One region of the Lentzea sp. DG1S-22 genome, then DNA from elsewhere that is predicted to be linked to it. Evidence: riboswitches for the same ligand, from Rfam matches in the RefSeq annotation. Region 1 holds a riboswitch; each other region holds the start of a gene.
What was found. A riboswitch is a leader RNA that binds a small molecule or an ion and turns the genes downstream of it on or off. The one in region 1 is predicted to bind cobalamin.

Region 1 (7,484 bases):
AGCCTGATGGCCAAGATCGGCGCCAGGAACCGTGTCGAGATCGCCATTTGGGCCTACGAGACCAGACGCGTCCGGAGCGGTTTCCGGACGCGATCAGCCGAAAGTACGACGACGGCGCCCGACCATCGGCCAGGATGATCGAAGCCCTTCCGCCGATGAGGTGACGGCCCGCGCACGCCACGATCTGGTGCATGACCTCCACCAAGCGGGACGTGCTCATCCCCGCCGCGATCCTCCTCTTCAGCGTCGTCCCGGTGCTCGGCGGCGTCCTCCGGCTGGCCGAGCTCGGCGCCGGCGCGCAGATCACGCCGGACAACGCGCGGTTCTTCGCCTCACCCGTTCCCGTGGTGGTGCACGCCGTCACCGTCAGCGTCTACTGCATCCTCGGCGCTTTCCAGTTCGCTCCCGGGTTCCGCCGGCGCAGACCCGGCTGGCACAGGGTTTCCGGACGGCTCCTGGTCCTCTGTGGACTCGTCGGGGCGTTGTCCGGTCTGTGGATGACCGCCTTCTACCCGAAACCCGCCGACGTGGGCGCCTTCCTCACCGGCACGCGGCTGGTGTTCGGCACGGCCTGGGCGGTGTTCCTCGTCCTCGGCCTCGCCGCCGTTCTCCGCCGGAACGTCTCCGGGCACCGGGCGTGGATGATCCGCGGGTTCGCCGTCGGGCTCGGCGCCAGCACGCAGGCCGTGACGATGGGACCGTGGATCGCGCTCGTCGGCCCGCCGGACCGGCACAGCAAGGCGGTGCTCATGCTCGCCGCCTGGCTCGTCAACCTCGCCGTGGCGGAGTGGATCATCCGCCGTCCCGCTCGCACGGCCGGTCCGCTGCGCGCCCGGCTCGCGGTGGGGGAGAGCCGGTGAGGGCGGTCGTCCGGCCTCACCGGCGGTCGAACGCCTCCAGCAGCTTCGCCGGTGCCTTGAGCCGCCACGCCTGCTCCACCAGCTCGGCCAGCTGCCCGGAGTCCACTTCGGCCAGATCGACCAGGATCGCGCCGTACCCGTCGTAGTGCGGTGTCGTGAAGAACGCCGGGTCGCCGGACGCGAGCAGCGCCGCCTTCTCGTCCAGGCCGCACAGCAGCACGAGCCCGCCCTCTGCCTCGCTGCGCAGCCGGGCGAAGCTCCTGCCCGCCACCTTCAGCGCCGGCGTCCGGTACCAGGTCGCCTCCTCGACCTCCGGCAGTCGCGAGGCCAGGGTCACCACGTCGTCCCAGGTCGTCATGGCCGTCATCGTCGCAGCGGTCCGGCGTGTCCGGCTTGGACGAAGGGAAACTCGCCGAAGGGTGACCAACGGCGCGCGACGGGGTACTCGTGAGCGGCCGGAGCGCACGCTCCGGCGCCGGGAGGTCACATGAGTGCGCAGCTCGACATCAGCCTGCTGACCTGGCTGCTGACGATCGGCCTGGTCGTGGCGCTGCTCGCGGTCGACCTGGTCGTCGCGGCCAAGCGCCCCCACCACGTCGGGATCGGCGAGGCGACCGCGTGGTCGGTGGGGTACGTGGCGATCGCCATCGGGTTCGGCGTCTGGTTCACGCTGCACTACGGCGGCGGGCCGGGCACCGAGTTCTTCGTCGGCTACCTCGTCGAGAAGAGCCTCTCGGTCGACAACCTGTTCGTCTTCGTGATCATCATGTCGACCTTCTCGGTGCCCGACCGGCACCGGCACAAGGTGCTCACCTTCGGCATCGTGCTGGCGCTGGTCATGCGGGGGATCTTCATCGCGCTCGGCGCCACGCTGCTGTCGCTGTTCTCGTTCGTGTTCCTGCTGTTCGGCCTGCTCCTGATCTACACGGCGGTGCAGCTGTACCGGCACCGGGACGAGGACCCCGACATCGAGGACAACGTCGTGGTCAAGACCTCGCGCCGGGTGCTGCCGGTGACCGACGACTACGCGGGCGGCGACCTGTTCACCCATGAGGGTGACAAGCGGATGGTGACGCCGCTGTTCGTCGTGCTGATCGCGATCGGGACCATCGACCTGCTGTTCGCGCTCGACTCCATCCCGGCGGTCTTCGGCATCACGTCCCAGCCGTACGTCGTCTTCGCCGCCAACGCCTTCGCCCTGCTGGGCCTGCGCGCGTTGTTCTTCCTCGTCCAGGGCCTGCTGGACCGCCTGGTGTACCTGTCGGTCGGGCTGTCGCTGATCCTGGCGTTCATCGGGGTGAAGCTGATCCTGCAGTGGGCGCACGAGGACGTCAGCAAGAGCGTGCCCGAGATCCCCACGCTGCTCAGCCTCGCCGTGATCGCCGTCGTGCTCGCGGTCGTGACGGTGGCGAGCCTCGTCAAGACCAAGCGGGACCCGTCGGTCAAGGCCCACCCGGGCTCGCTGCGGACGCGCAGGGCGTCCGCCGGGCGCTCGGGGAAGGGCCAGCCGCAGGCGGCGGATCGCCGGTCCTCCTAGCCGAAGCGCCACCGACGGGTGTCCTGCCCGGTCCGGCCCGGCGGCACCGCCCGCCCACAGGGTGAAAACCGGCTGCGCCACACCGGGCCGGGTGTTTACCTGGTCGGCATGACGAGCTGCGGCCGTGCGCCGACATCCCCGTCCCGCGAACGGGCCTGGTCCGGTGCCCGCTGACACCGCGACGACGCGACCCGATCTCGGTACCGGGCTGCGCCGCGTGCTGGTCGTCCTGTGCACCACCGAGATCATCAGCTGGGGAGTGCTGTACTACGCCTTCCCGGTGCTGCTGCCGACCATCAGCGCCCGGACCGGGTGGTCGCTCGCGGCGATCACGGCCGGGTTCTCCGCGAGCCAGGTCGTCGCGGGCCTGGTGGGCATCCCCGTGGGCGGGCTGCTCGACCGGCACGGTCCGCGCGCCGTCATGACCACCGGCTCGGTGGTCGCCGTGCTCGCGCTCGTGGCGCTGGTGAGCGCGAGGTCGTCGGTGTGGTTCACCGCGGCGTGGCTGCTGGCCGGTGTCGCGATGGCCGGTGTCTTCTACGCGCCCGCGTTCGCCGCCCTGACCCGCTGGTACGGGCAGCGCCGGGTGACGGCCCTGACCGCGTTGACCCTGGTCGCCGGTCTGGCGAGTACCGTGTTCGCGCCGCTCACCGCGGTGCTGAACGACCGGCTCGACTGGCGCGGCACCTACCTAGTGCTCGCCGCTTTCCTGGCGGTCACCACGATCCCGCTGCACCTGTGGGGTCTGCGGCTGCCGTGGCCCGCGATCGAGCACGAAACCGTCCACACGCCGTCGGCGGTGGCGCGCAGCAGGCCGTTCCTGGTGCTCGTGGTCGCGATGAGCCTGGCCGCGTTCAGCGTGTATGCCGTCGTGATCAACCTCGTCCCGCTGCTCACCGAACGCGGCATGACCACCTCGGGCGCCGCTGTCGCCCTCGGCCTCGGCGGTGTGGGCCAGGTGCTCGGGCGCCTCGGGTACGCCAGGCTGGCCGCGAGGACGTCGGTGTGCACCCGCACCCTGGCGGTGCTCCTCGTCAGCGCGGCGGTGACGATCCTGCTGGGGCTCGTTCCCGGACCCGCGCTCCTGCTGATCGCGGGCTCGGTGCTCGCCGGCGTCACGCGCGGGATCTTCACCCTGGTGCAGGCGACCGCGATCACCGACCGGTGGGGCGCCGTCCACTACGGACAGCTCAACGGCCTGCTGACGGCACCGGTCATGCTCACCGCGGCCGTCGCGCCGTGGGCGGGCAGCGCACTCGCGGCGGCACTGGGCGGCTTCCCGGCGGTGTTCGTCGTGCTCGGGCTGATCGGGGTGCTGGCGGCCGCGCTGTCCACCGCGAGCGTGCCGCGTTAACTCACCGGTCCTCGGTCAGTTGCGGTGGCGGATCCCGGCGTAGAGGAAGGTGCCCCCGGCGAAGGCGACCGCGAGGCCCGCCCACCCGCGCTGGTTCGCGGCCATCACCGACTCGTACCGGTCCTCGGTGAGTTCGCGGACGACGGCACCGCCCTTGGACTCCACGTACTTGCCCTCGCGCTGCTCGAAGGTCCCGGCGGTGGTGTCGGTCAGCAGCGCGTAGGCGAAGAGGAAGGCCCCGCCCAGCAAGGCGATCGCCGCCACCACGACCGACCACGCGGACAGCGTCGGGTTCTCGAAGTTGTACCCGCGGTCAGCAGCGCCGCCGCCAGCACCAGCGCCAAGGAGATCACGGTCAGCACGACGTTCGCCGACCGCGGCAGCAGCGGGCTGCCGGTCACGAACCCGGACAGGATGACGACGGCATCGATGGAGATCACGACGAGCGAGGCCCACTGCAGCGGCACCAGTCTCGTGCGTCGTCACAGTAGGGCCGGGAGGCCGTTCCCGGGCCACAACGGCGATCTCCGTCCGCGTCAGCGGGACAGCGACATGATGAGCATCTGCTGACGGCCGTCCTCGCACTGGCCGATCACGGTCCAGCCGGCCGACTCGTAGAGCCGCCGCGCGGGTGCGTCGGGGTGGGTGCCGAGCCAGGCCGTGGCGTGCCCTTCGACGATGCGATCCAGCAGCAGCCGGCCCAGCCCGCGCCGCCGGTGGGCCGGGTCCACCACGAGCTCCACGACCTCGAACGCCGGCGGCCGGAGCAGGTGGTGCAGGTGGGGCGCGACGCAGCTGTGCACCAGGGCGTAGCCGCGATCTCCGGGCACTTCCCCGCGAGCGGGCCAGCCGTAGACCAGCCCGGCGACGGTCTCACCGCGCCACGCCACGAACCCGTGAGCGCCCGGTGTGGCCATGCTCCGGTCGAACCGCCCGTCCGTGAAGCGGGCGATCTCCTCCTCGGTCTCCGAGTAGGGCGGCCCCGCGAAACCCGAGCGGTACAACCGGAACACCTCCGATCGCAGGCCCAGCAACGCCTCCGGGTCCGCGAACCGCACCTGGTAGCCCACGGCGACCAGGATGGCGGCCTGCCGGGCTTCTGTCACGACACCCGTGCGGCGGCTCGTCCGCCGGAGCTCACCTCGGTGTGGCGACGATCCGCTCGGCTACCAGGGGCGGCGGCGCGGCGGCACCGGGACCGCCCGCGTCGACCCAGTCGGCGACGCCGTGCACCGCGTCGTCGTCCAGGACCGATCCCACCCACACGGGTTTCGCTCCCGCGGCGCGCGCGGCCGGGCTGGGCTGGACCACGACCACGTTCGACACCTCGCAGGCGTCGAGGCAGTCGGCCACGCGCACGGACGGGAGCCGTTCGCGCAACAGCTCCAACTGGCGGTCGTGGTCGACCTCGGGGTGCTTGCGCGCGGTGCCGCAACAGCAGCCGCGGCAGACGGTGATCCGTGACGTCATGACGTTGTTCCACCCGCTTGTGCGCTGGAGCGAGGACAGCGGCGAGCGCCGGACGCGTGCATCGGAACCCTTCCCGCACATCCACGACAGGAGTTGGTGACACCGCGCGGAACGGGTGATCGGGCTCGCCTCGCGAGGAGGCACACCGTTGCGGGACAGCGCCGGATTCCCACCGGACTTCCCCCACGCCGCGCTGAACGTCCCCAGGCTCTCACGTCCCGGGCGGAGATCCGATGTGGGGAGGAACACCGCGTCCCGGACGACGTTCAGCCCTTGCCGGGGTGGCCCTTGCCCTTGGCGGGCGGCACGGGCTTGTCGTGCGCCGGCTTCTTGGCGGGCTCCTCGCGGTGCGGGCTCACCTCGGCGACCAGGACCGGGGCCGGCGTCTGCGTCCGGGGTGAGGCAGTGGCCGGTGCCGGGGCGGCGGTCGTGGACGTCGGAGGAGGTGCGGTGGTGGTCTGGGCGGGTGCGGACTCGCCGGGAGGTGACGGTGAGAGGACCGCGAAGGCGACGCCCGCCGCGGCCATCACGGTCGCCGCGGCCGACGCGGCGAGCACACGTGTCGTGCGACGTGGTCGCGCGGGAGGCAGGACGTGGGTGATCGGCCGGTCCGGATCGCGCAGCACCCGCGCGCACTCCGCGGCGCTGGGGCGGCGGCGTGGGGACAGGGACGTCATCAGCATCAGCAGGCGTTCGAAGTCGGGAGGGAGGCCTTCGGGGATGAAGGGTTGCCGGTGCAGCCGCGCCACCGCGGCCTCGATCTCGCTGCCCTCGTACTCGCGGTGGCCGGTGAGGCATTCCAGCAGCACCAGGCCGAGCGCGTAGATGTCGACCGGCTGGCCGAACTCGTCTCCGCGCACCTGTTCCGGGGCGAGGTAGGCGGCGGTGCCGACCACCTGGTCGGTCCTGGTGAGCCGCGTCGAGCCGATCAGCCTGGCGAGGCCGAAGTCGGCCAGGTGGGCGTTGCCGTGCCGGTCGAGGAGGATGTTGGACGGCTTGATGTCGCGGTGGACGACATCTCGTGCGTGGACGTACGCGAGCGCATTGGCCAGCTGGGCGCCGAGGTGCCGCACGTCGTCCACAGCGAGCGGCCCGTCGGCGAGGCGTTCGCGCAGAGTGGGACCGTCGATGAGCTGCAGGACGACGAACGGGGCGCCGTCGGCGGTGCCCGCGTCGTGCACCCGGACCAGGCCGGGGTGGGACAACGCGGCGAGGGTCTTGACCTCGTTGGCGAACCGGCGCTCCTGCGAGAGCTCGGACCCGGCCCGGAAGAGCTTGACCGCGACGTCGCGGTGGAGCCTGGTGTCCCGGGCGCGGCGGACCTCGGCCACGCCGCCGGTGCCCAGCAGCTCGGCGATCTCGTAGCGGTCGGCGAGCCTGCGGTCGTGAGCGGACGAGGTCATCGCAACCCTTCTCCGGCGGTCGGTCGCCCCGTGTGTTCCCTCCTCCCGGGAATCCCAACCACCCGATTCCGCCGGGCGGTCGCCGACGACGACCGCCCGGCGGCTGGTGGGTGCCCCGGCTCAGCCGCTGACCGAGGCCGAGAAGTTGTCGACCGCCAGGCCGACACCGCCGTTCCACGGCTCGAACCCGGCCTGGATGCTGGTCAGGTACCAGGAGCTGGTGATCGCACCACGGGCGCGCACGTCGTTGATGAAGTCGAGCACGTTGAACGACCACGAGGTGATCGCCGACGGCGCGACGTAGGAGATGACGTTGTTGGAGCCGTTGCTGCCGCGCCACACCTGCCAGGTGCGCCCGCCGATCGTGGTGGTGCCGACCGCGCTGCCGATGGGCTGGATCGAGCCCTGGCGGTGGAACCAGATCATGATCTCCATCTGGTTCACGCCGTTGGTCTTCGGCGTGGGGTCGAGCCAGATGTCGTACGAGGCGTTGTAGGTGCCGCCCGCGTACCGGTAGTTGATCGACGACGTGGCGCTGCGGATCCGGCTGACCTGCATCGGCAGGGTCGAGCCGGGGGAGCAGTTGGTGTAGTGGCAGCCGAGGAACACCGACGGGTACGACACCGGCGCCCCGTTGGTCGGGGCGGAGCCCTGCTGGGTGGTGATCTGGAAACCGGACGACGTGGCGTTGATGCACTGCTGCGCCGAGGTGCCCCACCGGTTGTTCTGGACCACGTAACGGCCCTGGATGGTGGTCGAGCCGTACTGGTCGCAGATGGTCACATCGGCCTGGGCCGGACCCGTCGTCGCGATCAACGTGCTCGCGACGAGGAGGCCGGCGGCAGCGACGGCACGGATGG
Region 2 (7,484 bases), 2.4 Mb from region 1:
GAAGTGGGACACCACCGGGAACGGCGAGTAGAAGCGGTGCAGCAACGAAGACCACCGCTCGTAGGAGGGCCCCTGCCGGAAGCCGACCGTGTGGTCCTCCAACGTGTTCCAGCGCACGAGCAGCAGGTAGCGCGACGGCGCCTCCAGGCACCGCAGCAGTTCCAGGCCGCGGAAGCCCGGCGAGGCGGAGATCAGCTCCCGCGCCTCGCCGAACGCCCACTCGAACTCGGCCTCGGAACCCGGCAGCACGTCCAGCAGGGCGTGCTCCGTGATCACAGGCGGCAGAACCTGATGTCCGAGGCCAGCACGGCCTTGGCGCCGATGGCGGCCAGCTCGTCCATCACCTTGTTCGCCTCCTTGCGCGACACCATCGCGCGCACGGCGGCCCACTCCGGGTTCGCGAGAGGGGCGACCGTCGGCGACTCCAGGCCCGGGGTGAGGGCGATGGCGTCGTCGAGGAGCGAGCGCGGGCAGTCGTAGTCGAGCATCAGGTACTGCTGCGCGAACACGACGCCCTGCAGGCGGGCCGTCAGCTGCTTCTTGGCGGCGGTCAGCTCCGTGCCGTTGCGGTGGATCAGGACCGCCTCGGACTCGCAGATCGGCTCGCCGAACGGCACCAGGTCGTGCTGGCGCAGCGTGCGGCCGGAGCCCACCACGTCGGCGATCAGGTCGGCCACGCCGAGCTGGATCGAGATCTCGACGGCGCCGTCGAGGCGGATGACCTGCGCGGTGATGCCGCGGGCCTCGAGGTCGCGGCCCACGAGCCTCGGGTAGGCGGTGGCGAGGCGCTTGCCCTCGAGGTCGGAGACCTTCCAGTCGGTGCCGCGAGGGCCCGCGTAGCGGAACGTCGAGGCACCGAAGCCCAGCGCCAGCAGCTCCTCGACGGAGGAGCCGTTGTCGTCGGCGCCCGAGTCGGCGGCCAGGTCGCGGCCGGTGATGCCGAGGTCCAGGTCACCGGACGCCACGTAGATCGCGATGTCCTTGGGGCGCAGGAAGAAGAACTCGACCTCGTTGTTGGGGTCGAGCACGGTCAGGTCGCGCGGCTCGTGCCGCTGCCGGTAGCCGGCCTCGGTGAGCATGGCGGAGGCGCGTTCGGCGAGCGCACCCTTGTTCGGGACTGCTACGCGCAGCATGTGGGGGTCTCCGTCAGAGGTACTTGTAGACGTCTTCGAGGGTCAGGCCGCGGCCCAGCATCAGCACCTGGAGGCGGTACAGCAGCTGCGAGATCTCTTCGGCGAGCTTCTCGTCGGACTCGTACTCGGCGGCGATCCAGACCTCGCCCGCCTCCTCCAGGACCTTCTTGCCCTGCGCATGGACGCCGGCCTCGAGCGCTGCGACGGTGCCGGATCCCTCCGGCTTGGTGGCGGCTCGTCCGGTCAGCTCTGCGAACAGGGAATCGAAGGTCTTCACGGCTCCACATCCTCCCATCCCCCGGACCCCGGTCCGCACCGCGGTCGCGTCTGTCCCAGGCCGTGGACGTGATCTGTCCTGCATGAACACCCGGTAGCGTGAATTCCCGTGTCGGAATTCGCGGAGGTCCTCGCAGCGCTGCGCCGGGTGCGCGGGATCAACCCGTTCTTCGCGCTCGACGTGGGTCGTCCGGACGACTCCTGGTCGCCGGGAACGGCGCTCCTGGACGGCCCGGCGCTGAAGAACACCATCGACGCCATCGCTGTCCGGTACCGGGCGGAAGAACCCCGCGTCGCGGCGAGCCTGTTCTTCCTCAGCTACACCGCTCGGCTGCTCAGCCCGCTCACGGCCGCGAACCTCCCGATCGACGTCCGGCCGGAGAACCTGTGGTGGCAGCACCACCCGGTCAACGGCCTGAGCGTCCGCATCGACGAGCCGCGGCTCGGCCCGCCCGCCGCCGAGGCGCTGGAACCCGTGGTCGAGGCGATTCAGTCGGTCACACCGGTGGCGCGAGGGTTGTTGTGGGGCAACGCGATGTCGAACATCGCGGGTGCGCTGAAAATGGTTGTGCGCGCACGGATGCTCACGGCGGAGGAAGCGGAAGAACGGGGCGAACTGCTCATGAGCGCCCCGCCTTTCGAACAGGCCGGGAAATTCCTGAGCTTTCCCGGCGAAGTCGGGTTCGTGCGCAGGAGCTGCTGCCTCTACTACCGCGTCGCCGCAGGTGGGAAGTGCGGCGACTGTCCGCTCGTGAAGTGAGGGACGCAACAACTCTTATGGCCGGTTGTGCCTGACGGGCCGGTGAACTTACGGTGCACGCGCCGCAGTGACGGGAAGCCGGTGTGAATCCGGCGCGGTCCTCGCCACTGTGACCGGGAAGCGATCCCCGCCGAGCACGTCACTGGTCCCGCGAGGGGCTGGGAAGACGCGGGGGCAGCGTTGATCCGGGAGTCAGGAGACCGGCTGCGGCGCCGCAAGGAGAGTTGACCTTCCACGAGGTATGGAGGAGCCCGTCATGACGAGCCCCGCAGCAAGCCTGTCCGCCGTCCGCGTGCCCAAGTGGGCCTTCGCCGTCTCACTGCTCGGCCTGGTCGTCACCTACCTGGTCCTGCAGGAGAACGGCCTCGCGCTCGGCGCGAGCTCGGAGCTGCTGCACGAGTTCTTCCACGACGGCCGCCACGCCCTCGGCGTCCCGTGCCACTGATCCGCTGATCAAGCAGATGACGACGTACAGGTCCCTTGCGCTGCGCGGGGTCGCGGCCGGCGCCGTCGCCGGCGTCGCCTCCGCGCTCGTGCAGCTCCTGGTCACCGAGATCCCGATCCGCGCCGCGCTCGCGGTCGAGGCGGCGCGGGAACCCTCCGGTGACGGCCACTCCCACGGCGGTGAGGAGCTGGTCAGTCGCGGCACGCAGGTCGTGGGCGGCATGCTCGGCGTGGTGATCGTCGGCGTCGCGGTGGGCCTGGTGTTCGCCACGGCCTACGCGCTGTCGAAGCGCTGGTTCGCCGCCGGCACGCCGTTCACGCGCAGCTTCACGTTCGGCGCCGCGGTGTTCGGCGCCGTGGCGCTGCTGCCGTGGCTCAAGTACCCGGCCAACCCGCCCGCCGTGGGCGACCCGGAGACGGTGAACCACCGCACCGCGCTCTACCTCGGTGTGGTGGTCGCGGGCCTGCTGATCGTGTGGGGCGCGAGCCTGCTGGCCGGCCGGCTGCGCGAGCAGTCGCAGCCGGTCCGCACGACCGCCGTGCTGCTCGCGGTCACCGCGGCCGTCGCGGTGGTGCTGCTCGCGTTCCCCGCGTCACCGGACACGATCCCCGCGGACGTGCCGGTTGCCGTGCTGTGGCAGTTCCGCCTCAGCTCGCTCGCCCAGCTCGCCACGCTCTACGTCGGCATCGGCGTGGTGTTCGGCCTGCTGGTCGACCCGGCCACGCGCCGGGCGAAGACCCCCGCCGCGGCGCCACACCGCTAGACGGGTAAGTCCTGACTGATCAGTGGTCGTAGGCGATCAGGGATCGGGTAATGGGCTGACCGGTGGCGCGGTTGTGCCAGATCGCGGTGGTCAGGGCGAGGATGCGTTGGGCGATGTGGGCGGTGACGCCGTCGATGGTGCGGCCGCCGTGCAGCTCGAGGTCGAGCTGGCCTTTGAGGGTGTGGTTGACCGATTCGATGAGCTGGCGGACGGGTTTGAGCAGGTGTTCGGCCGGGCGTGGGGTGCGGTTGCGGTAGTTGGGGCGCAGTAGCCGGACCCCGCGTTCGACCAGGAACGTGTCGAGCTCCCGGGAGACGTAGCCCTTGTCCGCGATGACCAGTAGACCGGGTCGGTCGGCCAGCACGGACGGATCATGGTCCAGGACCGCCATCAGCACCTGGCGTTCGTCGATCCTCGGGTTCGCGAGCGCCCAGATGATCGGCAGGCCGGCCGGGATGCAGACCAGGCGCAGGCCCCAGGAGAACCGTGAATGCGACGAGCAGTAGCCGGCCAGCTGGCCAGTTCGGAACGTCTGGTGGTCTCGCAGGAGCGGCCGCATCCGACCCGGGCGGAGTCCACGATCCAGGTCGCGTCGGTCCACAGGTCGGTGTCTGATGTCCCGGCGTGGCCGCTGCACACCGCAGATCCTATTTCCACAGCCCGGCCACGTGCGTGTTCAGGACCTCCGCCGCTTCCTGCGCGGTGAGGTGACCGATGACCACGTGGGCGGTGAGGCCGTCCGCGATGGCCAGCAGCGCGCGAGCCGCGGCAGGCGGATCGGCCAGGCCGCTGCCGGTGGCCAGGCGGACGAGCAGGTCGTGCAATGCCGCGTAGCTGTTCCTGAGGGGACGGGCGAGTGGCTCCTTGATGGCGGCTTGGGCGACGAACGCCAGCCAGATCCGCGCCTCGGCCCGGTGTTCGTCACGCAGCAGCGCGATCTCGTCGATCGCCTGCCCCAGGGAGGAGTCCGCGGTCAGACGTGCTCGCACGCGCTCGCCGACGTGCTCGACGGCGAACAGCAGCATCTCCTCCTTGGTGCGGAAACAGCGCTGAACGGCACCGAGCGAGACCTCGGCGCGAGCGGCGACGTCACGCATGCTCACCCCCTCGGGCCCGTGTTCGTCGGCGAGGCGGCAGACGGCTTCGGCGATCTGGCGGCGCCGGCTGTCGTAGTCCACCTGCTTGGGCATGCTCTCCTCTTTTCCGATACGGTTGTATCGATCTTACCGGATGGAGAACGTGATGATCAGGCAGGACGCCTTGTGGGCGAAGACGGCCGCAGCCCAGGCGGAAGCGGTCCGGAGCGGCGAGATCTCCGCCGCCGAGCTCGTCGAGAGCCACCTCGACCGCATCGCCGAGGTCAACCCGCGGGTCAACGCTGTCACGCAGCTGATGGCCGAGCGTGCGCGCGAGGCCGCGGAGCTCACGGACCGGCAGCGAGCGGCGGGGCAGGCGCTCGGGCCGCTTGCCGGAGTGCCGTTCACGGTCAAGGAGTCCACCGCCGTGGAAGGGGTGCCGACCACGCTCGGGTTGCCGCGGTTCCGCGACTTGGTGGCGGCGGCCGACGCGCCCCCGGTCGCCCGGCTCCGCGCGGCCGGCGCGATCCCGATCGGCCACAGCAACATGCCAACCCTGGTGCTGGCCGGCATGCACACCCGCAGCGAGCTGTTCGGCGACACCGTCAACCCGTGGGATCCCAGCCGCACCCCCGGTGGTACCAGCGGCGGAGACGGGGTCGCCGTCGCCACCGGCATGGCGGCGCTCGGTCTCGGCAACGACTCCGGCGGTTCGGTCCGCATCCCGGCCGCGTTCTGCGGGGTGGCAGCGCTGAAGCCGACCACCGGACGGTTCCCCTCCGACCACCGTGTCCTCGGCGCGGACGACCCGGGACCGGCCTCGCAGCTGTTCGTCACCGACGGTCCGCTGGCGCGCACGGTCGCCGACCTGCGGCTGGCCTGCGAGGCACTGGCCGGGACCGACCCGCGCGATCCCCGTGCCGTGCCGGTTCCCCTGTACGGCGAGCCGCTGCGCGGACCGGTCAAGGTCGCCGTCGTCACCGATCCCGGAGGTCAGGGCGTCCACCCGGACGTCGTTCGCGCTATCGCCGCGGCGGCCGACGCCCTGCGCGACGCCGGGTACGACGTGCGGGAGGTGGCGGACGTGCCGCAGCTGGCCGACGCGCTGGAGGCGTACGGCCGGATGACCGTGACCGAGTTCGCGCCGACCTGGCCGGTGGTGCGAACGCTGCTCGGCGAGGGCGGGGACCGCTACATCCAAATGGCCATGGACAAGACCCCGCCGGTGGACGCCGCGGGGTTCACGAAGCTCATGGGGACGTGGCTCGGCATCCGCCGTTCCTGGGCGGAGTTCCTCGACGAGCACCCGCTGCTGCTCGGACCTGTGTTCACCGAGCCGCCCGTCGAGCCGGGCCTGGAGTCGCGCGACGAAGCGGGACGCGAACGGGTCGCCCGCGCCCTGCGCCTGTGCGCGGTGACCAGCTTCGTCGGTGTTCCCGCCGTCGCCGTGCCGACCGGCGTCAGCGACGGGCTGCCGTCCGGCGTGCAGGTCATCGGGCGCGCGTTCCGGGAGGACCTGTGCCTGGCCGCGGCCGAGGCGGTCGAGAGCCGCCTCGGTGTGTTCACCCCGCTCGACCCACGCCCGTGATACCGAGCTGCTCGGCGATGCACGCCGGTAACCACCCGGCCGCGCGGCGAGTCACGATCAGTCTGCGGGCATGGATCGTGGTGCGGGCGTTACTGTGCACGCGAGGACCTCCGTGTGCCGATGGGATGCGTCAGACACATCCACTCCGCCCGGAGGTCCTCCCATGTCCAACCCGACACGCCGTCAACAACCTGATTAGTCACTACATCTAGAGCGCGCGCAGCACGTCGAGGTCGACGCCGGTGAGGGAGTCGCGGAAGACCCGCCTCTCCCCCGCCGGCACCTCGACGTCGCACGGCACCACCAGCACGGTGCACCCGGCCGCCACCGCCGCCGCGACGCCCGTGGGCGAGTCCTCGACCGCCACGCACCGCGCCGGATCGACGTCCAGCAGCCGCGCGGCCTTCAGGTACGGCTCGGGCAGCGGCTTGTTCAGGCCGTCCACCTCGTCGCCGCACACCGTCACGTCGAACAGGTCGCGGCCGATCGTGTCCAGCGCGACCTCGGTCAGCGAGCGCTCGGTGGACGTCACCAGCGCCATCGGCACGCCGGACGCGCGCACGGCCTTCAACGCCTCCTGGGCGCCCGGCCGCCACGGCAGGCCGGCGCGGAAGACCTCCTCGGTGCGGCGGGAGATCCACGCGGCGCCGTCGGCCATGTCGGCGTCGGTCGGCTCGATGCCGACGTCGGCGAACAGCAGGCGCATGGTGGTGGGGACGTTGCTGCCGACCATCCGTTCGCGGGTCTCCGGCGACAGCACGCCGCCCAGCTTCTCCGCGTACTCGTAGAGCGGGATGTCCCACAGCTTCTCGGAGTCCAGCAGCGTGCCGTCCATGTCCCACAGGACCGCTTGCGGGTCAGACATTGAAGTACTTCGCCTCCGGGTGGTGCGCCACGAAGGCGTCGGTGGACTGTTCCGGGTGGAGCTGGAGTTCCTCGGACAGCGAGACCCCGATGCGCGCCGGGTCGAGCAGCTCGACGACGCGCCGGCGGTCCTCCATGTCGGGGCAGGCGCCGTAGCCGAACGAGTACCGCGCACCGCGGTAGCCGAGTTTGAAGTACTCCTCGACGTCGGCGGGGTCTTCCGCGGCGACCGATCCGCCACCCGGCCACACGAGCTCCTCGCGGACGCGCTTGTGCCAGTGCTCGGCCAGCGCTTCGGTGAGCTGGACCCCCAGTCCGTGGACTTCCAGGTAGTCACGATACGCGTTCTTGCCGAACAGCTCGTTCGCGTAGTCGGCGATCGGCTGACCCATCGTCACGAGGTGGAACGCGATGACGTCCACCTCACCGGACTCCTTCGGACGCCAGAAGTCGGCCAGGCAGAGCCGCCGATCCCTCTTCTGGCGCGGAAAGGTGAACCGGAAGCGCTCCGGCGAGTCCGGCGAGGGCTCTTCCAGGATGATCAGGTCGTCTCCCTCGGAGACGCACGGGAAGTAGCCG
Region 3 (7,484 bases), 1.9 Mb from region 1:
TTGTCCGCCAGGCACAGCACGGCGTCCGGCGCGGTCCAGCGCCTGGTCACGGCGTCACGCGGGTCCACTGTGGTCAGTCCGTCGGCGTCCGACACGACCATCGACCGGCGCCAGCCCGCGAGGCCCGCTCCGATCTCGGCGGGGCCCACGCCCTCGGCCAGCTCCACGACCACGGCGGAACGGGCACGGCACACGTTCAGCGCCGGGCGCAGACCGTCCGCGGCGTCGACGACCTCGACCGGGCGGCCCGCCGCCTCCCGCAGCTTCTCGACTGTCACGGCTTCCGCCTCAGTTGCCGGCCGTGCGCTTGGACTTGCGGGCGACCGGCTTCTTCTTCGCCGTGGCCGTGGAGGCGCGGACCGTCGGCGGCTTCGGCTTCTCGGCCGCCACCACCGTCAGCTTCGGCTTGGGCGCGGACTCCTCGGCGGGCTTGCGCACGGACTGCTGTATCTCCTCGACCGCCGTCCACGCCGGGTTCGGCTCGGCGGGAGCGGCGGGCGAGGGAACCGCGGCCGGGATGGGCTCGTCCGTGCGCGTCGCGATGCGCGAGGCGGCGCGGCGGGACCAGCGGGTCGGGCGGGCGGTGCGCGGGGGCTCGTCGGCCGAGCTCGTGGCCGACGCCGAGGCGCGGCGCGCCGGCGCCTTCACCGCGGTGCCGACCAGGAACAGCGTGGGGCGGTACAGCTTGTGCTGCTTCACGACCGCCTCGAGCTCGCCCACCGTGGTGTGCACGACGATCTCGTCGGTCTGGCTCACCTTGTACGCGACGACGACCGGCGTCTCGGTGGTGTAGCCGCCCTGCAGCAGCTTCTCCACGAACTGGCCCGTGCGCGCGCCCGAGACCGTCGCGGCCATCGTGGTCTGCAGCCGCGCGAACTCGGCGACGCGCTCGCTGCTCTCCGGCGAGATCAGCACCGCCGACGACGCCTCGGTCTGCGTGAGCTCGCGGCCGATCCTGGCGGCAGCGGCGGCCACGACCGACACGCCGGGGACGACCTCGACCTCCAGACCGAGGCGCACGCACAGGTCGTGCTGCTCCTGGACGCCACCACCGGTCGCGGCGTCGCCCGCGTGCAGGCGCACGACGACCTGGCGCGAGGCCGCGGCGCGGCGGTACAGGTCGGTGATCTCCTCCGGCGTGACGCGCGAGAAGTCGACCAGGTCGGCGTCGGGGCGGGCGTGCTCGCGGACGCACTCGACGTCCACCGCGCTCGGGGCCCAGATGACGACGTCGGCTTCCGCGATGCGGCGCGCGCCCCGGACAGTGATGAGGTCGGCGGCACCGGGACCGGCGCCGACGAAGGAGACCCGACCGGTCGTCGTCACGACAGCTCCACAGGGGGTTTCGGGAAGAGGCTTAAGCGAAGACCGTACCGTCTGCCACTCCTGCCACGAACGGGTGGCAGGCGCGCACGAAACGGGCCACCGCCTCCGGATCACCGGCCGGGTGGGTGTGGAGGTACGACGCGTGCACGCCGCCCACCACGAACCCCTCGGCGACGGGCCGCGAGCCGACGCCGCGCCAGTGCCACGCGGGTGGGGCCGAGTGCGGTGTGGACAGCTGGGTCCGGTGGAACTCGTGGCCGGTCACGCGGCTGCCCGGCGGGTGCAGCGGCGAGCTCGCGGAGGCCACCGCGTCCCGGTAGCCCAGGGTCAGCTTCGGGGTCATGAACCCCTCGGCGTCGACCACCCCGCACATCGGGTGCCCGTCGAGCGAGCGGGCCAGGTACAGCAACCCTCCGCACTCGGCGTGCACGGGAGCGCCCGACCGGGCGAACCGCGCCACGGCGTCGCGCAGCTTCGCGTTGGCCGACAGGGCTTCCGCGTGCTGCTCGGGGAACCCGCCCGGCAGGACGAGACCGGCCGTGCCCGCCGGGAGGTCCTCGTCGTTCAGCGGGTCGACGACGGCGACCGCGGCGCCCGAGGCCTCCAGCACCTCGACGTGCTCGGCGTAGCCGAACGTGAACGCCGCTCCCCCGGCGACCGCGACCAGCGGCTCGTCCTGCACGCGGTCGACCTGGGGCTCCCACGCGGCGACGGCCATCGAGGGCACCGACGACGCGAGCCTGCGCACCGCGTCGAGGTCGACGTGCTTCGCGACGGCGGCGGCGATCGCGTCGACCGCGGCGACGGCCTCCGGCCCGTGCTCCGCGGCCGTCACGAGGCCCAGGTGCCGTGAGGGCAGGGAGAACCGCGGGTCGCGGGGCAGCACGCCGAGCACGTCGAGGCCGACCTCGTCGCACGCCGACCTGAGCACCTGCTCGTGCCGTTCCGAGCCGACCTGGTTGAGGATGACGCCGCCGAGCCGGACCGTCGGGTCGTAGCCGCGGAACCCGTGCAGCAGCGCGGCCAGCGACCGGCTCTGCCCGCGGGCGTCCACGACGAACAGCACCGGCGCGTTGATCAGCTTGGCGACGTGCGCGGTCGAGCCGATGCCCGCGGTGTCGACGCGGCCGTCGAAGAGGCCCATCACGCCCTCGACGACGGCGATGTCGCAGCCCTTGGCACCGTGCGCGAACAGGCCGGGGATCCGGTGCTCGCCGACCATCACCGGGTCGAGGTTGCGGCCGGGCCGCCGCGTCGCCAGCGCGTGGTAGCCGGGGTCGATGTAGTCGGGCCCCACCTTGAACGGCGCGACCCGGGACCCGGCCAGGCGCAGCGCGGCCATCAGACCGGTGGCGACGGTGGTCTTGCCGCTGCCGGACGCCGGGGCGGCGACGACCAGCCTGTTCACCACTCGATCCCCCGCTGGCCCTTCTGCCCGGCGTCCATCGGGTGCTTGACCTTGGTCATCTCCACCACGAGGTCGGCGGCGTCGACGAGGGCCTGGGGCGCGTACCTGCCGGTGATGACGACGTGCTGGTGACCGGGCCTGGTCGTCAGCACGTCGACCACCTCGTCGACGTCGATCCAGCCCCAGTGCAGCGGGTACGTGAACTCGTCGAGCACGTAGAGGCCGTGGCGTTCGGACCGGATGCGACGGGCGATCTCCGCCCAGCCCTCCCGCGCGGCGGTGGCGTGGTCGTCCTCGGTGCCCTGCTTGCGGGTCCAGGACCAGCCCTCGCCCATCTTGTGCCACTCGACGGCGCCGCCCTCGCCGGTCTCGTCGTGCAGCCGGCCGAGCGCCTTGAACGCGGACTCCTCGCCGACCTTCCACTTGGCCGACTTCACGAACTGGAACACGCCGATGTCCCAGCCCTGGTTCCAGCCGCGCAGCGCGAGGCCGAACGCCGACGTCGACTTCCCCTTCATCTCGCCGGTGTGGAGCATGAGCAACGGCCGGTTGCGGCGCTGACGGGTGGTCAGGCCGTCCTTCGGCACCTCGGTGGGTTGTCCTTGAGGCATCGGGATCTCCTTATGCGGCCCGGACGACGCCGGCGAGGTGGTCGGCGGACAGCTGTTCGAGCCTCACGCAGGTGCCCTGCAGCGCCTCGGCGATCTTCTGGGCGAGCCCGAGGCGGACGTGCCCCTGTTCGCAGTCCACGACGACGACAGCGGTCTGCTCCAGCAGTCCGGCGGCCTTGAGCGCGTCCGCGGCCGGGTCACCGCCGAGCCCGGACGACGTGGCGCGCCCGTCGGTCAGCAGCACCACGAGCGGGCGCTTGCGCGGATCCCTCAGCCGTTCGACCTCCAGCACCCGGTGGGCCTTCAGCAGACCGTCCGCGAGCGGGGTCCGTCCTCCGGTGCGCATCTTCCTGAGCCGCGTCGCCGCCGCGTCCACGGAGGTCGTCGGGGGCAGCGCGACCTCGGCCTGGCTGCCGCGGAACGTGACCACGCCGACCTTGTCCCGGCGCTGGTAGGCGTCGCGCAGCAACGAGATCACCGCGCCGCTGACCGCCGACATCCGCTTCTGCGCCGCCATCGAGCCGGAGGCGTCGACGACGAACAGGACGAGGTTCGACTCCTTGCCCTCCCTGACCGCCTTGCGGAGGTCGGCGCCCGTCAGCAGCAGTCCCGGTCCGCTGCGGCCGCGGGCCCGCTGGTGCGGCGCCGCGTTCGTGAGCGTGTCGACCAGGTGCAGCCCACTTCCGTCCACTGTGGACGAACGCACGACCCGGCCCGTGCGGGCGCGTGCCCTGGAACGCTTGCCGGGCGTGCCTTCCCCGACTCCGGGCACCTCCAGCAGCCGTGCCTTGAACGCGGGCGCGGGCTCCGGTGCCGGACGGTCACCGGGCGCGTTCCCGCCGCCCTTCGGGCCCTCCTGCGGTTCGGGCAGCTCGCCACCACCCGGCCCGTCGTCGTCCGGTCCCTCCCCGGGGTCCTCCGCGTGCTCGGCCGCCTGCCGCATGGCGTCCTCGAGCTGCTGCTCCTCGATGCCGGGCTCGTCGAACGGGTCGCGGCGGCGCCGGTGCGGCAGCGCGAGCCGGACCGCGGTCTCGACGTCCTGCTCCTCGACCTGATCGGCACCCCGCCACGCCGCGTGGGCCGTGGCGGCACGGGCGACCACGAGGTCCGCGCGCATGCCGTCGACCTCGAAAGCCGCGCAGACGGCGGCGATCCGGCGCAGCTCACCGTCCGGGAGGGACACCGCGGGCAGCCTGTGCCGCGCGTCGGCGATCCGCTGCCGGAGCAGGGTGTCCTCGTCCTCCCACTTCCGCGCGAACCCCACCGGGTCCGCCTCGTAGGAGAGCCGGCGCCGGATGACCTCGGTGCGCACGCCGACGTCCCGCGCCGCCTTCACCGCCACCGTCAGCCCGAACCGGTCGAGCAGCTGCGGCCGCAGCTCGCCCTCCTCGGGGTTCATGGTGCCGACCAGCAGGAACTGCGACGGGTGCGAGATCGACACGCCCTCGCGCTCGACGTGCGCGCGTCCCATCGCGGCGGCGTCGAGCAGCAGGTCGACCAGGTGGTCGTGCAGCAGGTTGACCTCGTCGACGTAGAGCACGCCCCGGTGCGCCGCCGCCAGCAACCCGGGCTGGAACGCCCGCACGCCCTCGGTCAGCGCTTTCTCGAGGTCGAGGGAGCCGACCAGCCGGTCCTCGGTGGCGCCCACGGGCAGCTCGACGAGCTTCGCGCGCCGCCGCTCCACGCCCTCGTGCGGCGCGTCGGGGCAGTCCGCGCTGCCGGGCACGCACCCGAAGCGGCAGTGCGCCGACACCTCCAGCTCGGGCAGGAGTGCGGCGAGGGCACGCACGATCGTCGACTTCGCGGTCCCCTTCTCGCCTCGGACGAGAACGCCGCCGATGCCGGGGTGAACGGCGTTGAGCAGCAGGGCCAGCCGGAGGTCGTCATGTCCGACGACAGCCGAAAAGGGGAACATGCTCGGTGAAGTCCTTCCTCGGGTGTCCACGCCCGCGGTCAGGTGAAGAGGGGGACGAGTTCCTGACTCCCGACCTGCCGGGCCGGTCACAGTCGCGGGACGGCGCCGGATTCGCACCGGCTTCCTCGCACTCCCCTCACAGCCCCGGCATCGTCGCATTTCGCACCGCCGTGTCCAACAGCCAGGTGAGCGACGTCGCGTCAGAAGTGCGGTATCGTTGGTCCGCGCAGTCGCACTAGCGCTGCGAAGTGGACCCGGCAGCCTTCCGGACGGTGGGTGGGCCGGGTTTCGCGGTTTTCAGACGACTTCCACGGCGGCGACCAAAGGCTGCACCCGCTTCTTCCACTGACCACCCCGGTGCCAGCACCAGGCGATCGCGTCCGGCAACGCGAGCAGCGGTTCCTCGTGGGCGCGGTGGTGCCGGTAGACGAGCGTCTCGTGACACCCGAGATCTCGAACACAGCGGTAGAGGAGCTTCTTGTCGGCTTCGAGGACGGAATCGTCCTGTTCGAGCACCGGCATTCCGGCGCCGGACACCGCGAGGTCGCAGACCAGCCGGACGAGGCATGCATCCCGTTGGCGCCTGCGCACGTGCGCCGATCCGTCGTGGATCGTGACCTCCGGCGCGATCTCCACCACCACGTCGAGGATCTGCTTCCTGCGCTGATCCGATTCCTTGTGGAAGTGGATCCTCCGCTGGTTGGCCATGACCGGACCGCGCACGGTCCGGCGGGCGGAGACCGGATCACCCGTGAGCAACGCCGCCGCGGTGACCAGGAAGCCCTCTCCTCGGTCTCGTCCACGAACACGTGGGCGGTTATGTCGAACTGCCTCCTGATCACGCCGAGATCTGATCGTGGCAGAAGGCTCGGCGACACGATCGGGCGATGGCAGGCGACGTCGCCCTAGATCAGGCTCCGGAACTCCGCCCAGGCCTCCCGGACCTCGTCGGCGGTCCACTCCAGCGCGGGCTCCGCCACCGTGATCTCCGTCTTGGCGAGCGTCCCGTCCCGCCAGAACCCGCCGAGGAACGGCCCGCTCACCTCGGTCAGCCGCGCCGGGTCGCCCGGCAGGTGCAGCGCGAACTGGTGGGTGTGCGGTTCGGGCAGGTCCAAGGCGGCGGCCACGACCTTGGCGTGCTCGACGTACAGGCCCAGCCGGGGCAGCACGGTGTCGAGGCCGTGCAACGCCGACAGGGCTGCGGGCCACTGCTGGAACAGCATGCCGCCGTACCGGTGCCGCCAGACGCGTGCCTGGTCGACGAAGTCCTGCGAACCGGCGAGCGCCGCGCCCGAGACGCCTTCGAGCGACTTGTAGAACGACACGTAGACCGAGTCGAACAGGCCCGCGATCTCGGGCAGCGGCTTGCCGAGGCCGTACGTGCTCTCCCACAGCCGCGCGCCGTCGAGGTGCACGACGGCGTCGCGTTCCCGTGCCAGGTCCACGAGCGAGGTCAGCTCGTCCCAGGTCGGCAGGACGAACCCGGCCTCGCGGTCCGGCACCTCCAGCAGCAGCGTCCCGTACGGCTCCGGGCAGGAGCCCACCTCGGAGTCGCGCACCTCGACCGGGCGCAGGCCGGACAGCACGGTCAGCGCGTCGTCCTCGTGGTTCAAGGGGTGCGCCCGCGGGTGCATCGCCACGATCGGGTTGTGGGTGCGGTCGGCCCAGCAGCGCAGCGCGATCTGCTGCGCCATGGTGCCGGTGGGCACGAACAGCGCCGCCTCGGTGCCCAGCAGCTCCGCGACCCGCTTCTCCAGCGTCTCCACCGGGCCGCCGTCGCCGTACCGGTCGGGGTCGACGTCCGGCACGGGGCCGAGCCGTTCCAGCAGCGTCTTCTTGCGGATCCCGGAGAGTTGGCGGTTCAGCACCCCAGCATCAAACCTCAGCCGCGAGAGTGTCCGCGAGAGAGATGACGCCCGCACGGATCTCGTCGGCGGTCATGCCCTGGTTCAGCAGGAACTCGATGTGCTCGCCGCGCAGGACGGCCAGCACGGTGTGCGCCTTGAACGTCGAGCCGACCAGCCGGGCCAGGCGTTCCACGGTGACGCGGAAGTTGCCCTCGCAGCTGCGGACCGTCGTCCGTTCCACGGCGATGACCAGCGGCAACGACGCCAGCACGTGGTCGAACAGCGTGCCGGCGAACTCCCCCGCGGTGCGGCACTCCAGCGACGCGGTCCTGATCCACGACGCCGCCGTCTCGTCGACCACGGCGCTGACCAGGCCC
Region 4 (7,484 bases), 1.2 Mb from region 1:
CGGTCTCCGCCGCGACCTCCAGGACCGCCGTCGCCATCGCGAAGACGCCGGGGTCACCGGACGACACGACCGCGACCCGCGCACCCTTGCGCGCCAGGTCCAGGGCGAAGGCCGCGCGTTCGGACTCGACCTGGTTGTGGGAGAGGTGCCGCTGCTGGCCGGGACGCTCCGGAACGCGGTTGAGGTAGGTGCTGTAGCCCACCAGCTCGTCGGCGGCCTCGATCTCCTGGCGTGCCTCGGGCGTGAGCCAGTCGCGGGAACCGGGACCGAGACCCACGACCACGACCTCGCCCTTCGGCCTCGGCGGCCTGGACTGGCTCGGCAGCACGGCGATGGAGAAGTACGGAACCGTGTCCGGGTCGACGTCCACCAGCGGCGACATCCTCTGGCGCTTGCTCGTGGCGCGTTCGACGTACCAGGCGCCGTCGAGCCTGCCCGCGTCCTGCAGCGCCTGCTTGACGTTGCCGAAGGTGCGGCCCAGCTTGAGGATCGCGGCGCAGTCGGTGTCGGCGAGACGGGCCGCGAGCTCGGCGGGCGGCAGCGTGCCGGGCAGGATCGTGAGGACCTCGTCGCGTTCGACCAGCGGCGTGCCGAGGACAGCGCTCGCGCCGCTCACGGACGTGACGCCCGGGACGACCTCCCACTCGTAGCGGTCGGCCAGCCGCTTGTGCATGTGCATGTACGAGCCGTAGAAGAACGGGTCGCCCGCCGCGAGCACGACCACCGTGCGCCCGGCGTCGAGGTGCGCGGCGAGCCTGCTCGCGGCCTCCTCGTAGAAGGCGTCGATCTCGCCCTGGTAGTCGTCCGACTCCTCGGTCGTGACCGGGTAGACGAGCTGTTCGAGGACTTGGCCCTCGCGGAGGTACGGCGCCGCGATGGTCTTCGCGATCGACCTGCCGTGCCGGGCGCTGTGGAACGCCACCACGTCGGCCTCGCCGATGAGCCGCGCGGCCTTGACCGTCACGAGTTCCGGGTCGCCTGGACCGAGGCCGACACCGTAGAGCTTGCCCGTCATTCTTCTTCGCTCGCAATCGCGTTGATGGCCGCCGCCGTCATGGCACTCCCGCCGCGCCGGCCGAGCACCACGAGGTGCTCCAGATCCGTTGCGGCCAGGGCTTCCTTGGACTCCGCCGCCCCGATGAACCCGACCGGGACGCCGATCACCGCGGCGGGCCTCGGCGCGCCCCGGTCGAGGAGGTCGAGGAGGTGGAAGAGCGCGGTGGGGGCGTTGCCGATCGCGATCACGGCGCCCTCGAAGCGGTCCGCGAGCAGCTCGAGCGCCGCGGCACTGCGGGTGTTGCCGATCTCCCGCGCCTTGTGCGGCGTGCGCGGGTCCTGCAGGTAGCAGAGGACCTCGTTGTCCTTCGGCAGGCGGCGGCGCGTGACACCCGAGGCGACCATGTTGGCGTCGCAGAGGACCGGGGCGCCGTTGTTCAGCGCCTCGCGGGCGTCGCGGACGACGTTCGGCGAGAACGCCACGTCGTCGGTCAGATCGGTCATGCCGCAGGCGTGGATCATGCGGACGACCACTGTCGCGACGTCGCCGGGGAACCTGGTGAGGTCCGACTCCGCGCGGATGGTGGCGAAGGACTGGCGGTAGATCTCCGCGCCGTCCTTGATGTACTGCGTCAACGGATCTCCTCGTAGCCGTCGCCGGTCGCGACGAACTCGATCACATCGCCGGCGGGGCGACCGCAACGGCGTGCACAGCCCGACCAGTGGACCGGTCGGTCGTGCGGGGTTCCGAGCCAAGCGCGCGCATCGGCGCGGACGTCGGACAGCGACTTGGCACAGCCGGGGCGGCCGGTGCAGGCGCTGACGCCGTGCCACGGCGAGGCGGGGTCGGTGATCAAGCCGGACGTGCCGGTCCCGGCGGGCACCACCAGGCTGCGCCACGGGGTCAGCCGCAGCGGTACGCCCGGCAGTTGCGCCGCGTCCAGCCGGCCGAGCGGGACGCCCGGCGTCACAGGTGAAGGTGCGACAGGAGTCACAACCGGGCTGAACCGCTCACCCGGCGAGACGCCGAAGTGCTCGGTGATCTTCCGCACACCGCCGTCCACTTCGGACAGGCGCCACGCGGTGCCGCGCAGCGACCCGAAGAGGCGGGCCGCGGTCACCACGGCGTCGACCGGGTCGGTCACGCGGACGCCGGTGTCGCGGCCCGCGAGGAGCAGGACTGTCCCGCCGCCGCCCAGGCTGACCAGGCCGAAGTCGCCGCCCAGGCCGCTCACCGAGGCGCCCACCGTGACCAGGAAGCGGCCTGGCAGCGAGGCGAGCGACGGGTCCGCGCACAGGGCGGCGTCGAGCTCGTCGACCAGCGCCTGGTTGTCCTCCAGCGGCGCCGCGATGATGTTGCGCATCCGCTCGTGCGACCACGAGGGCAGCAGGCCGGCGGCACGCAGCCGGGAGCCCAGCTCCACCCCGTCCGCGAGGCCCCTGATCTGGAGGTTCGCCCGCGAGGTCAGCTCGATCGAACCCGAGCCGAGCTCGGCGGCCGCGACCCTCACGACATCCCACTGAGCAGCGGAAAGGGTGCCGCCCGGCACCCGGATGCGCGCCAGCCCGCCGTCGGCCGCGGGGTGCAGCTCGACGGCGCCGGGGCAGGCATCCGGGTGACTACGCATAGGTCGGACTGTAACCCGCCGGTTAGGGTGAGCCCGAACGGCGAAGCACAGGAGGAAGCCGGTGTGAATCCGGCGCGGTCCCGCCACTGTGACCAGCGGACACGCTGGGAGTCAGGAACTCCGCTTCGCCTGTCACCCGCAACCTGGGGCGAGGACCCCACGAGGGATGGAGCCTGCGTGATCCTGCTGCTGTCGACTTCCGACACCGACCTGCTGTCGGCGCGTGCGAGCGGTGCCGAGTACCGCCTCGGCAACCCCGCGCGGCTCACGGCCGAGGACCTGCCCGCGCTCGTCGAGGGCGTCGACCTGGTGGTCGTGCGCATCCTCGGTGGGCGCCGGATGTGGGAGGAGGGCCTCGACTGGCTCCTCGCCGGCGGACTGCCGGTCGTGGTGCTCGGCGGTGAGATGCAGCCCGACGCGGCGCTGATGGAGCTGTCGACGGTACCCGGCGGCGTCTGCGCGGAGGCGCACCTCTACCTCGCCCACGGCGGGCCGGCGAACCTCACCGAGCTGCACAAGTTCCTGTCGGACACGGTGCTGCTGACCGGTCACGGCTTCCAGGCGCCCGCCGCCACGCCGAGCTGGGGCGTGCTGGAACGGGAGAACACCCCGGAGGAGGGCCCGACGGTCGCGGTCCTCTACTACCGCGCGCACCACGTGGCCGGGAACACGGCGTTCGTGCACGCGCTGTGCGACGCGATCGAGGCCAAGGGCGGCAGGGCGCTGCCCGTCTACTGCTCCTCGCTGCGCACCGCGGAGCCCGAGCTGCTCGACACGCTGCGCGCGGCGGACGCCCTGGTCGTGACGGTGCTCGCGGCCGGCGGCACGAACCCGGCGAAGGCGTCGGCCGGCGGCGACGACGAGGCGTGGGACGTCGGTGCGCTGGCGGCGCTCGACGTGCCGATCCTCCAGGGCCTGTGCCTCACGTCGAGCCGTGAGACGTGGGACTCCAACGACGACGGTCTGTCTCCTTTGGACACCGCGACCCAGGTCGCCATCCCGGAGTTCGACGGCCGGATCATCACGGTCCCGTTCTCGTTCAAGGAGGTCGACTCCGACGGCCTCACGGTCTACGTGGCCGACCCGGAACGGGCGCTGCGCGTCGCGGGCATCGCGGTCCGCCACGGCCGCCTCAGGCACATCCCGGCCGAGGACCGCAAGGTCGTCGTGATGCTGTCGGCGTACCCGACGAAGCACTCGCGCATCGGCAACGCCGTCGGGCTCGACACGCCCGCGTCGACCGTGCGGCTGCTCAAGGCCATGAAGGAGCACGGCTACGACATCGGCGACGAGCTGCCGGGCGTCGACGAGCTCGACGGCGACAAGCTGATCCACGCGCTGATCGCCGCCGGTGGCCAGGACGCCGACTGGCTCACGCAGGAGCAGTTCGAGAGCAACCCGATCCGCATCGCCGCGGCCGACTACCGCGAGTTCTACGAGACGCTGCCGGACGACTTCCGCGAGTCGATGCGGGAGCACTGGGGCGACGCGCCGGGCACGCTGTTCGTCGACCACAGCAGGTCGAAGGACGGCGAGATCGTGCTGGCCGCGCTGCGGTCGGGCAACGTCGCGGTGATCGTCCAGCCGCCGCGCGGGTTCGGCGAGAACCCGATCGCGATCTACCACGACCCGGACCTGCCGCCGTCGCACCACTACCTGGCGGCGTACCGGTGGATCGAGTCGAACTTCGGCGCGGACGCCGTGGTGCACGTCGGCAAGCACGGCAACCTGGAGTGGCTGCCCGGCAAGACCGTCGGCATGTCGGCCTCCTGCGGCACGGACGCGGCGCTGGGCGACCTGCCGCTCATCTACCCGTTCCTCGTCAACGACCCCGGTGAGGGCACGCAGGCGAAGCGGCGCGCGCACGCCACGCTGGTCGACCACCTGGTGCCGCCGATGGCCCGTGCCGACAGCTACGGCGACATCGCACGGCTGGAGCAGCTGCTCGACGAGTACGGCAACATCTCCGCGATGGACCCGTCCAAGCTGCCCGCGATCCGCGCGCAGATCTGGACGCTGATCCAGGCCGCGAAGCTCGACCACGACCTCGGCCTCGAGGACCGGCCGCACGACGCCGAGTTCGACGAGTTCCTGCTGCACGTCGACGGCTGGCTGTGCGAGGTCAAGGACGTCCAGATCCGCGACGGCCTGCACGTCCTCGGCGAGGCGCCGACCGGCAGCGTGCGCGTGAACCTCGTGCTCGCGATGCTGCAGGCACGGCAGATGTGGGGCGGTCAGGTCGCCGCGCTGCCCGGTCTGCGCGAGGCGCTCGGCCTCACGACCACGGCACGTGAGGACGTCGACGCCGTCGAGGAGCAGGCGCGCGCACTCGTCCAGGCGATGGAGGACGGGGGCTGGGACCCCGAGGTCGCCAAGACCCTGCACGAGTCCGCGGACGTCCGGAAGATCCTGGAGTTCGCGGCTGTCGAGGTCGTCCCGCGGCTGGCGCGCACCACGGACGAGATGACGAACGTCCTGCACGCCCTGGACGGCGGCTACATCCCGGCCGGCCCGTCCGGCTCTCCGCTGCGCGGCCTGGTGAACGTGCTGCCGACCGGCCGCAACTTCTACTCGGTCGACCCGAAGGCCATCCCGTCGCGCCTCGCGTGGGAGACCGGCCAGGCGATGGCCGACTCGCTGCTCGCCCGCTACCGCGACGAGAACGACGGCGAGTGGCCACCCTCGGTCGGACTGTCGGTCTGGGGGACGTCCGCGATGCGCACCGCCGGCGACGACATCGCCGAGGTGTTCTCGCTGCTCGGCGTGCGGCCGGTGTGGGACGACCAGTCCCGCCGCGTCACGGGCCTCGAGGTGATCTCGCTGGAGGAGCTGGGAAGGCCGCGCATCGACGTGACCGTCCGGATCTCCGGCTTCTTCCGCGACGCCTTCCCGCACGTCGTGTCCCTTTTGGACGACGCCGTGCAGCTGGTCGCGCACCTGGACGAGCCGGCGGAGCACAACTTCGTCCGCGCGCACGTGGTGAAGGACCTGGAAGAGCACGGCGACCAGCGCCGGGCCACGTTGCGCGTCTTCGGTTCCAAGCCGGGCGCGTACGGAGCGGGTGTGCTGCCGCTGATCGACAGCCGCAACTGGCGCGACTCGTCGGACATCGCCGAGGTCTACGCGGTGTGGGGCGGGTACGCGTACGGCCGCGGCGTCGACGGCGTCGCCGCCCGTGAGGACATGGAGTCCGCGTACCGGCGGATCGCGGTGGCGGCCAAGAACATCGACACCCGCGAGCACGACATCGCCGACTCGGACGACTACTTCCAGTACCACGGCGGCATGGTCACGATGGTCAAGGCGCTGACGGGCAAGGCGCCCGCCGCGTACGTCGGCGACAGCACGCGGCCTGAGGCGGTCCGCACGCGCACCCTGACCGAGGAGACGTCGCGGATCTTCCGCGCCCGCGTGGTGAACCCGCGCTGGGTCGGGGCGATGCGCAACCACGGCTACAAGGGCGCGTTCGAGCTGCAGGCGACGGTCGAGTACCTGTTCGGCTACGACGCCACGACCGGTGTCGTCGCGGACTGGATGTACGAGAAGCTGACCGAGACCTACGTGCTCGACCCGGAGACCCGCAAGTTCTTGCAGACGTCGAACCCGTGGGCGCTGCACGGCATCGCCGAGCGCCTGCTGGAGGCGGCCGAGCGCAAGATGTGGGAGCACCCGGAGGAGTCCACTTTGGACGCGCTGCGGTCGGCCTACCTGGAGACCGAGGGCGACCTGGAGGACGGCGTCTGATCCAGCCGGACGCAGCAGTGGCCCGGTGACGGGGCGAGGCGGGCGGACACGCCGTCCGCCTCGATCCCGTCCAGCAGGCCGCTGACGAGGCAGAGGTTCATCCCGCACACCAGCTGGGTGTGCCGCTGCGCGAGGCTGTGGAACGGGCAGTTGCCCAGCAGGATCGATCCGCCCTCGGCCCGGGGTTCGAAACCGAGGTCCGCCAACGCCTCCGCCACGTCGCCGGACGCCCGCGCGGCCAGGTCCGAGCCCCACTCGTACGCGCGCCGGTTCAGGACCTCGCGCGCCGGCTCGCCGGTGGCCTCGGCCTCGGTCAGCGCGTCGGCGAGCAGGTGGCTCGCGGCCTCGTAGCGCCGGTCGGGCAGCGACACCGCGATCTGCTCCCCGGACCGCCGGTAGAGCTTCGCCGGCCGTCCGGCCCCCGGTCCGCTGCGCCCGGAACGCCGCTCGTGCACCACGGACAGCAGGCCCAGCTCCACCAGCTTGTCGAGGTGGAACGCCGCTGTCGTCCTGGGCAGCTCGACGGCCCGCGCGGCCTCGTCCTTGCTGATGGGCGCGTTCTGGCGCACCACGAAGTCGTAGAGCCTGCGCCGGTTCGGCTCGTCGAGGGCCGCGACGGCGGCGACGGGATCGGCCATCTGTAAAACCTACTCCCGTTGACTATATTCGGCGAGCCGTTCTAACGTTGACGAGAGTTGTCGTTAGAAGGAGCCGGGCCGATGAACGAAGCGATCGACGTCGAGGCGGCGCGGCAGGCCGTGTCCGACCTGCTCAAGGCGCTGGGCAAGGACCCGTACTCGGTGCACCTGGCCGACACCCCGCGCCGCGTGGCCGACGCGTACGCGGAGATGCTGACGCCGCGCACGTTCACCCTCACGACGTTCCCGAACGACGAGGGCTACGACGAGCTCGTGCTGGCGCGCGGGATCCCCGTGCAGTCGTTGTGCGAGCACCACATGCTGCCGTTCCACGGCGTCGCGCACGTCGGCTACCTGCCCGGCGAACGCATCCTGGGCCTCTCGAAGCTCGCACGGGTCGTGGAGATGTTCGCGCGCGACCTGCAGGTGCAGGAACGGCTCACCAAGCAGGTCGCCGACTGGCTGCAGGACCGGCTGC

Region 2: linked by a shared signal. The riboswitch ahead of V1227_RS14310 (CbtB domain-containing protein) and the one ahead of V1227_RS04170 (hypothetical protein) in region 1 are both predicted to bind cobalamin.
Region 3: linked by a shared signal. The riboswitch ahead of V1227_RS35840 (putative cobaltochelatase) and the one ahead of V1227_RS04170 (hypothetical protein) in region 1 are both predicted to bind cobalamin.
Region 4: linked by a shared signal. The riboswitch ahead of cobN (cobaltochelatase subunit CobN) and the one ahead of V1227_RS04170 (hypothetical protein) in region 1 are both predicted to bind cobalamin.

The regions. Positions count from the first base shown of each region.
Region 1 covers NZ_CP143276.1:905,165-912,648, forward strand. Annotated here, with positions in the region: gene V1227_RS04135 (response regulator transcription factor) at 1-138, shown strand, start outside; gene V1227_RS04140 (DUF2306 domain-containing protein) at 192-860, shown strand; gene V1227_RS04145 (MmcQ/YjbR family DNA-binding protein) at 877-1,218, opposite strand; gene V1227_RS04150 (TerC/Alx family metal homeostasis membrane protein) at 1,348-2,397, shown strand; gene V1227_RS04155 (MFS transporter) at 2,561-3,751, shown strand; gene V1227_RS04160 (hypothetical protein) at 3,767-4,015, opposite strand; gene V1227_RS04165 (GNAT family N-acetyltransferase) at 4,288-4,857, opposite strand; gene V1227_RS04170 (hypothetical protein) at 4,889-5,221, opposite strand; cobalamin riboswitch at 5,315-5,457, opposite strand; gene V1227_RS04175 (serine/threonine-protein kinase) at 5,488-6,624, opposite strand; gene V1227_RS04180 (GH12 family glycosyl hydrolase domain-containing protein) at 6,745-7,484, opposite strand, start outside.
Region 2 covers NZ_CP143276.1:3,270,952-3,278,435, forward strand. Annotated here, with positions in the region: gene V1227_RS14285 (phosphoribosyltransferase) at 1-31, shown strand, start outside; gene V1227_RS14290 (antibiotic biosynthesis monooxygenase family protein) at 1-276, opposite strand, end outside; gene hisG (ATP phosphoribosyltransferase) at 273-1,133, opposite strand; gene V1227_RS14300 (phosphoribosyl-ATP diphosphatase) at 1,147-1,410, opposite strand; gene V1227_RS14305 ((2Fe-2S)-binding protein) at 1,519-2,169, shown strand; cobalamin riboswitch at 2,218-2,392, shown strand; gene V1227_RS14310 (CbtB domain-containing protein) at 2,426-2,614, shown strand; gene V1227_RS14315 (CbtA family protein) at 2,631-3,377, shown strand; partial or broken gene V1227_RS14320 (transposase) at 3,397-3,989, opposite strand; gene V1227_RS14325 (TetR/AcrR family transcriptional regulator) at 4,025-4,567, opposite strand; gene V1227_RS14330 (amidase) at 4,620-6,041, shown strand; gene V1227_RS14335 (HAD family hydrolase) at 6,250-6,906, opposite strand; gene metH (methionine synthase) at 6,899-7,484, opposite strand, start outside.
Region 3 covers NZ_CP143276.1:7,535,825-7,543,308, reverse strand. Annotated here, with positions in the region: gene V1227_RS35860 (hypothetical protein) at 1-278, opposite strand, end outside; gene V1227_RS35855 (cobalt-precorrin-4/precorrin-4 C(11)-methyltransferase) at 289-1,326, opposite strand; gene V1227_RS35850 (cobyrinate a,c-diamide synthase) at 1,358-2,734, opposite strand; gene cobO (cob(I)yrinic acid a,c-diamide adenosyltransferase) at 2,731-3,345, opposite strand; gene V1227_RS35840 (putative cobaltochelatase) at 3,356-5,260, opposite strand; cobalamin riboswitch at 5,297-5,445, opposite strand; gene V1227_RS35835 (hypothetical protein) at 5,558-5,968, opposite strand; gene V1227_RS35830 (threonine aldolase family protein) at 6,166-7,128, opposite strand; gene V1227_RS35825 (helix-turn-helix domain-containing protein) at 7,136-7,484, opposite strand, start outside.
Region 4 covers NZ_CP143276.1:8,226,265-8,233,748, forward strand. Annotated here, with positions in the region: gene V1227_RS39230 (precorrin-2 C(20)-methyltransferase) at 1-1,015, opposite strand, end outside; gene V1227_RS39235 (precorrin-8X methylmutase) at 1,012-1,632, opposite strand; gene V1227_RS39240 (hypothetical protein) at 1,629-2,624, opposite strand; cobalamin riboswitch at 2,633-2,766, shown strand; gene cobN (cobaltochelatase subunit CobN) at 2,802-6,368, shown strand; gene V1227_RS39250 (helix-turn-helix transcriptional regulator) at 6,329-7,006, opposite strand; gene folE (GTP cyclohydrolase I FolE) at 7,088-7,484, shown strand, end outside.